Regions from separate parts of the Bradyrhizobium sp. G127 genome, predicted to be linked through region 3. Evidence: predicted binding sites of a transcription regulator. Region 3 holds the regulator's gene; each other region holds the start of a gene.
What was found. Region 3 encodes LexA, which represses DNA repair genes until DNA is damaged. Its sites were predicted from a motif close to TGTTCNNNNTGTGTTCNG; they were not measured.
Positions count from the first base shown of each region.

Region 1: the regulator LexA is predicted to act here: its motif matches at 2,701-2,718, upstream of LVY71_RS03340 (DNA recombination protein RmuC).
Region 2: the regulator LexA is predicted to act here: its motif matches at 2,475-2,492, upstream of LVY71_RS00635 (YifB family Mg chelatase-like AAA ATPase).

Region 1 covers NZ_JAKFGN010000001.1:700,517-705,050, forward strand. Annotated here, with positions in the region: gene LVY71_RS03335 (AmpG family muropeptide MFS transporter) at 1-1,359, opposite strand, end outside; gene LVY71_RS03340 (DNA recombination protein RmuC) at 1,455-2,669, opposite strand; gene def (peptide deformylase) at 2,843-3,358, shown strand; gene fmt (methionyl-tRNA formyltransferase) at 3,385-4,317, shown strand; gene truA (tRNA pseudouridine(38-40) synthase TruA) at 4,317-4,534, shown strand, end outside.
Region 2 covers NZ_JAKFGN010000001.1:122,105-126,638, forward strand. Annotated here, with positions in the region: gene LVY71_RS00620 (PAS domain-containing protein) at 1-366, shown strand, start outside; gene LVY71_RS00625 (MBL fold metallo-hydrolase) at 514-1,494, shown strand; gene LVY71_RS00630 (hypothetical protein) at 1,570-2,136, opposite strand; gene LVY71_RS00635 (YifB family Mg chelatase-like AAA ATPase) at 2,540-4,078, shown strand; gene glsA (glutaminase A) at 4,297-4,534, shown strand, end outside.
Region 3 covers NZ_JAKFGN010000002.1:311,647-316,180, forward strand. Annotated here, with positions in the region: gene trpC (indole-3-glycerol phosphate synthase TrpC) at 1-380, shown strand, start outside; gene moaC (cyclic pyranopterin monophosphate synthase MoaC) at 453-890, shown strand; gene LVY71_RS13420 (molybdopterin molybdotransferase MoeA) at 901-2,109, shown strand; gene lexA (transcriptional repressor LexA) at 2,302-3,009, shown strand; gene LVY71_RS13430 (ComEC/Rec2 family competence protein) at 3,024-4,534, opposite strand, start outside.

The DNA.
Region 1 (4,534 bases), on a different contig from region 3:
AGGCGCTGTCTGTCTCAGCGCTTCAAAATGCCCGCGCCGCTGCAGCCATGCCAGCAGGATCAGGCTCGGTATCGCAACCAGCACGCTGAGCGCAAAGAAGAGTGGCCAGCCGGTAGCCTGCGCGACATAACCTGCGCCCGCCGACAGATAGGTTCGGCCCACGGCGGAGAGCGCGGCCAGCAGCGCATACTGGGTCGCAGTGTGCAGCGGGCTCTGGCATAGCGATGAGAGATAGGCAACGAAGATCACCGTGCCGATCGCGCTGGTGAAATTCTCCACCGTGATCGCCAGCGCCAGTGCCCACTGGTTCAGTCCGACAAAGGCGAGCCACGCAAACGCGAGATTCGAGATGGCCTGCAAGATCCCGCCGACCCACAGGCAGGCTTCGAGCGACCACGCCCGTGCCAGAAAGCCGCCGGCGAATCCGCCAATCAGCGTCGCGGCCAGGCCGACGCCCTTGACGATGGCGGCATAGTCGTTGCGCGTGAACCCGAGATCGATCACGAACGGCGCCGTCATGGTGCCGGAAAACGAGTCGGTGAACTTGAACAGCACCACGAAGGCGAGCACCGCCCAGACGTCCTTGCGGGTAAGGAACTCGGTGAAGGCGCCGACGGCTGCGGTCGTAATACGCGTCATGGCGCTCGCGCCACTGGTGGCTTCTTCGGCGCGGCGCGATTGCTCGGGTTCGGTGGCGGCCAGCGCCGCGATCATGCCGATCAGCACCATGCCCGCCATGGCGGCATAGCCCCACATCCAGGCGGATGATTTTGCAAGGCCGGTCGCCTCGAAGGCGCTGACCAGAAACAGCGCGCCCGCTGTCGAGATCAGCATGCCGATGCGATAGGCGGCGACATAGGATGCCATGCCAGCGGCCTGTTCGCTTTCCGGCAGGCTCTCGACGCGGAAGGCATCGACCACGGTGTCCTGCGTCGCCGAGGCAGTCGCCACCAGCAACGCGCCGAGCGCCACATAGAACGGTGACTTGGCCGGATCGGTCAGCGCCAGCAGCAGGATCGCCCCGATCAGCAGCAGTTGCGCGAACACCAGCCAGCCGCGACGACGGCCAAGGAGTTTCGACAGCAGCGGCACATGCAGCGCATCGATAAGCGGCGCCCAGAGAAACTTCAGGGTGTAGGGGGTGCCGACCAGCGCGAACAGGCCGATGGTGCCGAGGTCGACGCCGGACTCGCGCATCCACACCAAGAGCGTCGAGCCGGACAATGCGAGCGGCAACCCGGAGGAGAAGCCGAGGAACAGCACGATCAGCACCCGCGGCTGAAGATAGACCGCCATCGCCTCGCGCCATGTGGCGCGGGGAGGGGCTTCGGACGGTTTGACGATTTCGGGTGCTGTCATGGAGGGGTGTTAGCAGATTCGAGCGACTTCTCCCTCTCCCCGTAAACGGGGAGAGTGAAAAAGCACGGAGCGAGGCGGAAGGAGCGCTCCGGAAATTACTCCCCCGCCTGCAGCTTGCGGAGGGGATGTGTCGGAAACAGGTCACTGCCGTTTGGCGCGACGGGACGCGGTGTCTCGGCCGGCTCGCTGGCGGTGCTGAAATCCAATTCCTCGATGCGGCCGGCGCGCTTCTCGATCTTGTCGGCGGAAATCAGAATCTGCCGCACGTCCTCGTTGACGTTGCCAAAGTCCTTTTGCAGCTTCAGCACGCGCTCGCGCAGCCGTGCGAGATCGTCCGACATGCTGATGACCTCGGTGCGGATCTGGTCGGCGGCGTCGCGCATCCGCGCGTCTTTCAAAATCTGCTGCATCACCTGGATGGCCAGCATCAGCAGCGACGGCGACACCAGCACCACGCGGGCGCGGTAGGCCTTCTGGATCACGTCGTCGAAACCGTCGTGGATTTCCGCGTAGACCGACTCCGACGGTACGAACATCAGCGCGGTGTCCTGCGTCTCGCCGGGGATCAGGTATTTGTCGGCGATGTCGGTGACGTGCTTCATCACGTCCTGCCGCAACCGCTGGGTGGCGTATTTCTTCTCCTCGTCGCTGCGCGCGTCGCGCAGCGCGGTCACCGCCTCCAGCGGAAACTTTGCGTCGATGCACAGCGGCCGCTGGTCAGGAAGGAACACCACGCAGTCCGGCCGTTTGCCGGTGGAGAGCGTGTGCTGGAACGCGTAGGAGCCCTTCGGCATGCCGTCCTGCACGATGGCTTCCATCCGCGCCTGCCCGAACGCGCCGCGCGACTGCTTGTTAGCGAGCACGTCGCGCAGGGTGGTGACCTGTGAGGTGAGATCGGTGAGATTCTTGTGGGCGTTGTCGATGATGCCGAGACGTTCGTGCAGCGCGCTCAGGCTGGCCACCGTGCTACGGGTGGTATGCTCCATCGATTGCCCGACTTTTTGACTGACGGAATCCAGCCGCTCATTGACGGCGCGCGACATCTCCGCCTGCCGACCGACAAGCGCTTGCCCCATTTCGTGGACCCGGCCTGCCGCTTCGTTCTGGATGCGCAGCACTTCGCTCAGACGTTCCTCGAGTTCGTCCGCGCGCAACGCCTGCGCCATCGCAGCCTCGGCGCCCTTGCGGCCGGAGCGCGCGATGACGATGGCGATGGTCAATAGCAGCAGCAGCGCCAGCGCGCCGAAACAGATCAGGGCGAGGCCCACGCGAACCGGCACATCGCCGACGATGAAAAGAATCTCATTCATGCCGCCCTTGTAACCCGATTCGCGGCCAAACGCGAACGAAGGGGGAACATTTAGGGTTAACAAATCATTGATTTCTATGGTTAATCGCAGGTTAACGGCCCCGCGAGGCTGCCCAAGCGATTGGCGTGACAAGAGGTTTGACCGCAGCGGGCGCTCCCATTACATCGCGCAGCATGGCCATTCGCGACATCATCATTCTGCCGGACACGCAGCTCCGGCTGATCTCCAAACCCATCGAGAAGATCACGGCGGACATCCGTGCGCTGGCCGATGACATGCTCGAGACCATGTACAAGGCGCCGGGCATCGGCCTCGCCGCGATCCAGGTTGCGCAACCGGTGCGGCTGATCACGATGGATCTGTCGAAGAAGGAAGGCGAGACCAATCCGCGCATCTTCGTCAATCCGGAGATTCTGTCGGTCTCAGAAGAGTTGTCGGTCTACGAGGAAGGCTGCCTGTCGATCCCGGAATATTACGAGGAAGTCGAGCGCCCGGCGCAGGTGCGCGTGCGCTTCACCGACATTCACGGCAAGGTCCACGAGGAGGATGCCGAGGGGCTTTACGCCACCTGCATCCAGCACGAGATCGATCATCTTAACGGCGTGCTGTTCGTCGATTACCTGTCCAAGCTCAAGCGCGACCGCGTGATGAAGAAGTTCACCAAGGCCGCCCGGCTCGCGGCGAAATAAATTCCGTCGCCGAAAGCGATTTCGACATGCCGCTTCGTCTGATCTTCATGGGCACGCCGGAGTTTGCGGTGCCGACGCTGCTCGCGCTCGCGGACCATGGCCACGAGATCGCGGCGGTGTATACGCGCGCGCCGAAGCCGGCCGGGCGCGGGATGAAATTGCAGCCGACGCCGGTGGAGCAGGCGGCGCGGCAACTCGGCATCCCGGTGCTGACGCCGAAGACACTCAGGACGCCGGAAGCCGAAGCGGAGTTTCGATCGCACAATGCCGACGCCGCCGTGGTCGTCGCTTACGGCATGATCCTGCCGCAGAACATTCTCGAAGCGGTGCCGCTCGGCTGTTTCAATCTTCATGCGTCGTTGCTGCCGCGCTGGCGTGGCGCGGCGCCGATCCAGCGCGCCATCATGGCAGGCGATGCCGAGAGCGGTGTCATGGTGATGAGGATGGATGCCGGCCTCGACACCGGCGATGTCGCGATGGCCGAACGCCTGCCGATTACCGATACGATGACAGCCCAAGACCTGCACGACGCCCTGGCTCCGCTCGGTGCGGATTTGATGGTGCGGGCGATGGGTGGACTGTCGCGCGGCGGTCTGCAACTGACGAAGCAGGGCGAGCAGGGCGTCACCTACGCCGCCAAAATCGACAAGGCCGAAGCGCGCATCGACTGGAGCAAGCCGGCGCGAGAGGTGCTGCGGCATATCCACGGCTTGTCGCCGTTTCCCGGCGCGTGGTTTGAGATCGTCCTCGATGGCGAACCGGTGCGGATCAAGGTTCTGCGCTGTGAACCGACGAAAGGTTCGGGCGCGCCCGGCGATGTGCTGGACGACAGATTGTCGATGGCCTGCGGCGGCGGCGCGATCCGCATTCTCGAATTGCAGCGCGCCGGTAAGCCGCCGATGAAGGCCGATGCTTTCCTGAACGGGACACCGCTCAAGCCGCCGCTGCGGGTGAGTTGATGCCGCGCTACAAGCTCATCATCGAATATGACGGCGCGCCGTTCTGCGGCTGGCAATATCAGGACAACGGACCGTCGGTGCAGGGTGCGCTGGAGGCCGCGGTGAAGGCGATGACGGGCGACGCTGTGCGCGTCAATGGCGCCGGCCGGACCGATGCCGGGGTGCATGCGCTGGGGCAGGTGGCCCATATCAATCTTACGAAAGACTACAAGGCGGA
Region 2 (4,534 bases), on a different contig from region 3:
CGCACAGCGCCGGATGCCATGATCATCGCATCGCCAATTTCCAATGATGTCGGCCATACCGTCGATGGCTGGATTGTGATGATGAACGATCGCGCGCGGCAGCTTCTGGGCTTCGACGGGAGCATCGGAAACCTCCGCCTGACCCAGCTTCCGCAATTTGCCGGTGTGGATATTTGGGGACGGCTTTATGCGCCGAAATCCGCCGCAGCAGTAACGCCGGTGACCACCGCCGACTTCAACGTCGAGATCCTGCGCTTTCCGCGCGTGTTCGGGCTGCGGATTTCACCCAAGGCCGGCAAACTCGACGCAAGGGAAGCGACTCTGGTTCCTGACAGCGACGCCAATCCGGCCATACAACCCGCCTGATCTTCCTCGACATTCTCATTCAAGCATTGCACGCCGCGCTCTGGGCCGTGGCATGCGTTGCTGCGCCGCTCCTTGCCAGTTGATGGCGCCGGATCATAATCCGGTCGCGGCAGCAGACCACAAACAACAAGCCGAACGGAGGTACGCATGACACTCGATGTTTCGCGACGATCTCTCCTTGCTCTTGGTGCAGGACTTGGCGCCGGACTTGGCGCAACGATGATGAGTGGTGGCGCGCTGGCGCGCGCGCCGAAGCTTGGAACCCAGGCTCCGTACTTTCATCGCTTCACGCTCGGCGGCGCTGAAGTCACTGTGGTGTCCGACGGTCCGCTTCCACTCGGCGATCCGTCCGGCACATTCGTAGGTGTCCCCAAGGAAGACGTGCAGAAGATGCTGACGGACAATTTCCTCAGCGCCAGCAACGTCATTCTCGAACAGAATGCGCCGATCGTGAACTTCGGCGATCGCGTGGTCCTGTTCGACACCGGCATGGGCACGTCAAAACTGTTCGGACCAACCACCGGCCGCCTGCAGAAGAGCATCGCTGAAGCCGGTCTCAAGCCTGAGGACGTCGACGCCATCGTATGTTCGCACGCCCATATCGATCATATCGGCGGCATCGTCCGCGCGGACGGCAAGCCACTTTTTCCGAACGCGCAAGTCTACATCAGCCAGGAGGATCTCGATTTCTGGACCGATGAAAAGAAAATGGATGGACCACTGAAGGATTTCATCGTCCACGCCCGAAAGAACCTGTTGCCCGTGCGCGACCGCATTGTGTTTTTCAAGAACGGTCAGGAATTCCTGCCCGGGATCACGGCGATCTCGGCACCGGGCCATACCTTCGGCCACCACATCTTCAATATCCAGTCTGAAGGAAAGTCGTTCGCCTTCCTCGGCGATCTCACACATCATCAGGTGCTGTTGCTGGAACGTCCGCGGATGGAGTTCGCCTACGATTCCGATCCGAAAATGGCGGCCGCGACGCGGGTGAAGTTGCTCGACATGCTTGCGGCCAACAAGACGGCGGTGATGTCCTATCACTTCGCATGGCCGGGCTATGGCCATGTGGTGAAAGCCGGCGACGGCTTCCGCTACATCGCCGAACCGATGGTCATGCAGCTCTAGGCCTGCAAGGATTTGCGCGGCGGCAGCGACTACAGCCGCCGCGTAATGCTCTTCACTCAAGGGCAGACGCAAGCGCTATCTTGACAGCACACGCGCGCCGGACGGCCACGGGCGATCACCGTCCACCGGGCTTGCTCCGATCTCCCACCCGGCGCCTCCCCACACCGCATCGACAGCGCCGAGTTTGCCGAAGCCATCGCGGACATAGAAGATATTCGGGGCGGCGTTGGTAAGAAGGATTCCGGCTTCGCCACTCGGCTGCCGCCTCAGGAGACACCACACATCGCCGAGTGCGGTCTCGTGCCTGTCTTCGAGTTCGTCGATGATGGATTGATTGCGCGACGGCCTGAGCAATGTGTGAAATTGAATCGGTGTTTCGCCGGCGGCGTCTTCAATTTTGATCGCGAAGCGGTGCATGAATGTCGCGCCGAGCCACGCGATCCGGACGGCAGCTCCCGGCGCGACGTTTTCCCGGAAATGCTCACCCGCACGAAACTTGTTCGTACTCTTCAACGCAGACGTGGTGGGGGGATCGAGCGGCTCCGCAGCGGGCGTGGATCGCGAACAGACCACCATCTCTCCGGGAACAAGCCGGAGCGGACTGCGCGTTCGCTCGGCTTGCACGATCCGGGGGCCGTTCACATCAGCGTCCGAGGCAACTGTTGAAGGGCCACGCTCGGGCCATGCGACCATTGCCAGCAACAGAACCAAAGCGGGCCCGAGAACTGGGCGAGCGTGACGGCGCATTTTCTTCTTCCTTGATTCCGTGGCGACGAAAACAAGGTAAATGGAACCCAGCCTAAGTAAACGAATGTATTAATACTTGGTTAAGGATAAAATATCAAATAAATTATGGCAAAAATTTCAATATAAGCAATTCAATACTTTCAATTACTTTGATAATTATTGATTCTATTCTTTAGATACCGATGTTCCTCCGGTCGCCTTCCGCTGCGATGGAGACTGCGTCGCCCCAACGATGTTCCCTTAATGTTCTTGCGCTGGCGACCGTACCTGCTAGGTTTCATGTGGGGGCGAGAGAGCAATGGTTCAGCACGTTTCCACAGTGGCGTTTGAAGGTATCGAGGCTCGCGCGGTGGACGTGCAGGTGCAGGTCGCGCCGGGACTGCCTGCCTTCACCATCGTCGGCCTTCCCGACAAGGCGGTGTCCGAAGCGCGGGAGCGGGTGCGCTCGGCACTGATCGCATCGGGCCTTGCACTTCCCGCCCGGCGAATCACCGTCAATCTGGCGCCAGCCGATCTGCCCAAGGAAGGCAGCCATTACGATCTCCCCATCGCCCTCGGGTTGATGGCCGCCATCGGCGCGATCCCGCCCGACGCGCTGTCCGGCTTCACAGTATTGGGTGAGCTCGGTCTCGACGGCTCGACCGCACCGGTTGCGGGCGTGCTTCCTGCTGCGATTGGCGCCAACGCGCGCGACGAGGGACTGATCTGTCCCGCAGCCTGCGGCGCGGAAGCGGCATGGGCCAGCCCGGAGATCCAGATCGTCGCAGCATCCTCGCTGATTCAGATCGCCAATCACTTCAAGGGCACCCAGGTTCTGTCCCGGCCCGAACCGAAAATCACCGAGCGCCAGATCGCATCACTCGATCTGCGCGATATCAAGGGCCAGGAAAGCGCCAAGCGCGCGCTCGAAATCGCCGCGGCCGGTGGGCATCATTTGCTGATGATCGGTTCGCCGGGTGCAGGCAAATCCATGCTCGCCGCAAGGTTGCCCTCGATCCTGCCGCCACTGTCACCGTCCGAATTGCTCGAGATTTCCATGATAGCGTCCGTTGCCGGCGAGATCGAAGGCGGCGCGCTCACCGCACAGCGCCCGTTCCGCGCGCCGCATCATTCAGCCAGCATGGCCGCGCTGACCGGCGGCGGCATGCGCGCGAAACCCGGTGAAATTTCGCTGGCCCATAACGGCGTTCTGTTTCTCGACGAGTTGCCCGAGTTCGACGCGCGGGTGCTGGATTCACTGCGCCAGCCGCTGGAGAATGGCGAGGTCGCTGTCTCGCGCGCCAATCATCGCGTGACCTATCCGGCGCGCTTCATGCTGGTGGCGGCGATGAATCCATGCCGCTGCGGCAGCGCTTACGAACCCGGCTATTCCTGCAAGCGCGGCCGGATCGACCGCTGCACCGCCGACTATCAGGGACGAATTTCCGGCCCGTTGATGGACCGCATCGATCTGCGGATCGAAGTGCCGGCCGTCGCAGCATCCGACCTGATCCTGCCGGCGCCAGCCGAAGGCTCCGCCGAAGTCGCCGCGCGGGTGGCGGCCGCGCGCGCGATCCAGCTCGCGCGCTACGCCTCCGCGGGCCTGCCGCACATCCGCACCAATGCGGAAGCACCTGCTTCCGTGCTGGAAGACATCGCGCGTCCCGACGCGCAGGGTCAGAAGCTGTTGCGCGACGCTGCTGAAACCATGCGGCTGTCAGCGCGTGGCTATCACCGCGTGCTGCGGGTGGCGCGAACCCTCGCCGACCTCGACGGCGCGGACACCATCGGACGGTTGCATCTCGCCGAAGCACTGTCCTATCGCGCGCTGGCTGAAGACCTGCGGCGCGCGGCCTGAGACCGGCTCCGGACATCGCTTCACTCCGGCCGGCGCTACCGTGGCGTGTGGGATCAAGGACGATATCGGCGTATTTTGACAACGGCACCATCCTCGTGCGTGCGCGCAGGGATGGCAAAAACATGGGCGTCGAGCGTGCGCCGCGTCCGGCAAGAGGCGATGCAAGTTCCATCGATGGCACAGGGATTGCTTGAATTTCGGCAAACAAGGATGCACCCGTGGACGCCATCTCAGCCCGCTCAACCATAATCGACAGCCGCGCAAGACAGAGAGGCTATGGCACGCAGCCGCCGCTGCAACGATTTCTCCAAAGCTGTCATGACGAGTTCAGCGCGGACAACTCGGGTGCGCTTGCCGACTATATTCCCGAATTGACGCGTGCGAACCCTTCGCATTTCGGCATCAGCGTGGCCACCATCGACGGCCACGTCTACGAGATCGGCGACAGCAATGTGC
Region 3 (4,534 bases):
TCGACGATGCTGCGGCCAAGGACATCGAGGAGGACGCTTTCGCGCGCGGCATGGACGTGCTGCTCGAAGTTCATAACCGCGAAGAACTCGACCGCGCGCTCAAGCTGCGCTCGCCGCTGCTTGGCGTGAACAACCGCAACCTGCGCACCTTCGAGACCACGCTCGCCACCAGCGAAGACCTCGCGCCGCTGATCCCGAAGGATCGCATCAGCGTCGGCGAAAGCGGTATCTTCGCGCCGGAGGATCTGGCGCGGCTCGCCAAGGTCGGCATGGCTACTTTCCTTGTCGGCGAAAGTCTGATGCGGCAGGCCGACGTAACCGCAGCGACCCGCACGCTGCTGGCACGCAACGATGCGCAACGCGCCACCGGGACGCGCTGAGCCGTGGCCAAGGAAAAATCAAAGAAGACTGGTGCCGCCCTCACCCATATCGACGCCAAGGGCGAGGCGCGCATGGTGGACGTTTCCGCCAAGCCGGATACCGAGCGGGTGGCAGTAGCCGAGGGCCATGTCGTCATGACCCGCAAGACTCTCGATCTCATCGTCAAGGGCAATGCCGCCAAGGGCGACGTGCTCGGCACTGCGCGTGTCGCCGGCATCATGGCGGCCAAGCGCACCTCCGACCTCATTCCGCTGTGTCATCCGCTGGCACTGTCGAAAGTCACGCTCGACATCACGCCGGACACCAAGCTGCCCGGCTGCCGCGTCCGCGCAACCGTGAAGGTCAAGGGGCCGACCGGCGTCGAGATGGAGGCGCTGACCGCGGTGTCGGTGGCATGTCTCACCATCTACGACATGGTGAAAGCCGTCGAGCGCGGCATTCACATCGAAGGCGTCCGTCTGGTCGAGAAGAAGGGCGGAAAGTCCGGTCACTATCTGGCGGACTACTGAGGATTTCACCATGGCGCTGATGCCGGTCGCCGAGGCCTATGCCGCCATTCTCAAGGACGTCAAGGCACTGCCCGAAGAGACGGCCGCGCTCACCGACGCCTTCCACCGCACACTGTCGCGCGACATCGCCGCGCTCCGCACGCAGCCGCCCGCCGCCATGTCGGCGATGGACGGTTATGCGGTGCACGCAGCAGATGCGGTGCCCGGCGCACGATTGAAGGTGATCGGCGAAGTCGCTGCGGGCCGGCCTTTCAACGAGACGGTTCACGCCGGACAGGCGGCGCGCATCTTCACCGGCGGTGTCATGCCCGACGGTGCGGATACCGTTGTCATTCAGGAAGACGCCACCCGCGACGGCGACTTCGTGATCGTCAACGCAGCCATCGCGGCAGGCAGGAATGTCCGCGCGGCGGGCATCGACTTCCGCGAGGGCGACATGCTTCTGCCACGCGGCACCCTGCTGTCCGACCGCTCCGTCGCGCTGGCGGCCGGAATGAACCATCCGCGGCTCCCGGTGCACCGCCGCCCGCGTGTAGCGATCCTGGCCACCGGCGACGAACTGGTGGCGCCGGGCGCAACGCCCGGCCCCGGCCAGATCATTTCCAGCAATGTCTTCGCGCTGACCGCGCTGGTCCGCAGCGAGGGCGCGGAGCCGATCGATCTCGGCGTCGCGCGCGACACGCTTGAGGCGACGTCCAGCAGCATCCGACGCGCGCGCGATCTCGGCGTCGATGTGCTCGTCACCACCGGCGGCGCGTCGGTGGGCGATCACGATTATGTTCAGGAGGCGCTGAGGGCCGAAGGCGTCGACATCGCATTCTGGAAGATCGCGCTGCGCCCCGGCAAGCCGATGATGCACGGACGGCTGAAGTCGATGCGGGTGCTCGGCCTGCCCGGCAATCCGGTGTCGTCCTACATCTGCGCCTTCGTGTTTCTGGTGCCGCTGATCCGCGCGCTGTCGGGACGCACGCAGATCGATCACGTGGCCGAGCGTGCCGTGCTCGGACACGACCTGCCGGCCAACGACAAACGTCAGGATTATCTGCGCGCGCGAGCCGCACCCGGCCCGGACGGCCTGCCGGTGGCATCCTCGGTGGGCGCGCAGGACAGCTCCCTGGTGGCCAATCTGGCGGCGGCCAACGTGCTGATTGTCCGGCCCCCTTTCGCGCCCGCCGCCCCAGCCGGCTCCCCCTGCACGATCCTGCGGCTGCCGCGCTGAACCATCTGCATTCCGTCGCGCGCCGTTGACCTGAAATTAAGGGGTTGCGGAACACATATGGAACAGATAGTGTTCGTTCATGCTTTGTTTCGACTGACTCGCAACTCCTGATCACCCTTCAAAATGGGCCCAGAGAGGCGCGATACCGGCAGCTCGAAACTTCAAGAGTCGCGGGACCAGGGACCTTTTCAGATGCTGACACGCAAACAGTACGAGCTTCTTCGCTTCATCAACGAGCGGCTGAAGGAAGCTGGCGTTCCGCCCTCGTTCGACGAGATGAAGGATGCGCTGGATCTGCGCTCCAAGTCCGGTATTCACCGGCTGATTACTGCGCTCGAGGAGCGCGGCTTCATCCGCAGGCTGGCCAACCGCGCCCGCGCCATCGAAGTCATCAAGCTCCCTGAACTGGGCGTCAATCCCGGCGGTGCACGCCGCGGCTTCACCCCGAGCGTCATCGAAGGCAATCTCGGCAAGGTCCGCTCCAATCCGTCTGCCGGTCCTGACGAGGATGCGAGCTTTCCGGTCTCGGTGCCGATGATGGGGCGGATCGCGGCGGGTACACCGATCGAGGCGCTGCAAACCCGCAGCCACAACATCAGCGTGCCGCCCGACATGCTCGGCTCCGGCGAGCATTACGCGCTCGAAGTGCGCGGCGACTCGATGATGGAGGCCGGCATCCTCGACGGCGACACCGTGCTGATTCAACGCAACGAGAGCGCTGACACCGGCGACATCGTGGTGGCGCTGATCGATGAGGAAGAAGCCACCCTGAAGCGCTTCCGGCGGCGCGGCGCATCCATCGCGCTCGAGCCCGCTAACTCGGCCTATGAAGTCCGCATCCTGCCGCCCAACCGCGTACGGATTCAGGGCAAGCTGGTCGGACTCGTCCGCAAGTACTGAGACGGATCGCTGGATCAATCGTCCGGCTGCAGGTCGCTTTCCGCAGGCGTCGCATCGACCGACTGCGCGGGACGGCCGGGCCGAGCGACAGGCACAGCCGCGTCGTCCTCTGCAATGGCTGGTGACCACGGACGATCGACGCCGCGGGGCCGGATCGCCGTGATTGCGTAGCCCTCAGCCATCTTGCGCAGGGCGAGCGGTCCTCGTCGCTTCAGCATTTCCTGATCCAACACCAGAGCGGCGCAATCGGTTGGCGGCTGCCGCAACGTCACGATCATAGCGGCGCGTGTGCAATCGTCCGAGAAAGCCTCCGGTTTCAGCGTCAACGCAATGATCGCGCCGTCAGCGGCCTGCACCACGCAACCTGAACCGTCGCATGACACGCCTTCCGTCAGCGACGGATCGGCGGCGTTGCGTGCATCGGCATCGGCCGCAAGCCATTCCCGCGACAGAAACGTATCTTTCGCCGTGCGCATCAGCCGCAGCCTGCCGTCCTTGGCGCGCACGCCGACGGTTTGTCCGTCGCCCGCCACCAGAATGTCCGGCTGCGGCGTGGTGAGCGCCCACAGCGCTGCCAGCGCAACGAGCCCTGCTCCGGCCCAGCGCAGCGGCGTACGCAACAGGCCCAAGACAATGATGCCCATGCTCATCGCCGCCAGCGGACCGGCGCCGAATGCCGCCAGCCGCCCGATCGCGCCCGGCAACGCCGCGACCCATTGCGACACCGCAACCATCCAGCCGATGCCGAGATCCATCAGCCGCCAGAACACGCCATCGAAGCCGAACGGCATGGCCAGCAGCCCCAGCAAACCTGCGGGCATCACCAGCACCGACACCACCGGCATCGCGGCGAGATTGGCCACCACGCCGTAAGGCGTCACGCGATGAAAATGAAACGCCGCGTAAGGCATGGTCGCAAGGCCAGCGACCAGCGACGCCAGCGCCAGCATGGTAATTTCCCGCCCGCCCCACAATGCCGCGCGCGCCACCTGAGAATTGTCCGGCGACGCGAACAGGTTCGGCATGCCGAGTTGCACCAGCGCCACAAGCCCGAGCGTGGCGGCGAACGACATCTGGAAACTCGGATGCACCAGCGCCTCCGGCGCGATGATAAGAACGATCATCGCCGCCACCGCGAGGGTGCGGAACGTGATGGCACGGCGATCCACCATCACCGCGATCAGCACCACCGCCGTCATGAAAAACGAGCGCTGGGTCGCAACCTCCGCCCCTGACAGCAGCAGATAGAATGCGGCTGCGAGGAAGGCCGCTGCCGCCGACCACTTCTTGATCGGGAACGTCACGGTCAGCGCGGGAAACAGCGCGAGCAACGCCCGCACCGCGAAGAACACCACGCCCGCCACCACGGCCATGTGATAGCCGGAGATCGACAGCACATGGCCCAATCCAGAGATGAACATGGCGTCGTTGACCGGCGCGGAAATCGCGTCGCGGCGGCCGGTCAAAAGCGCGGTGGCGATGGCGCGCGAATCGCCGCTCAGCACGCTGCGGATGCGCGCGTCGA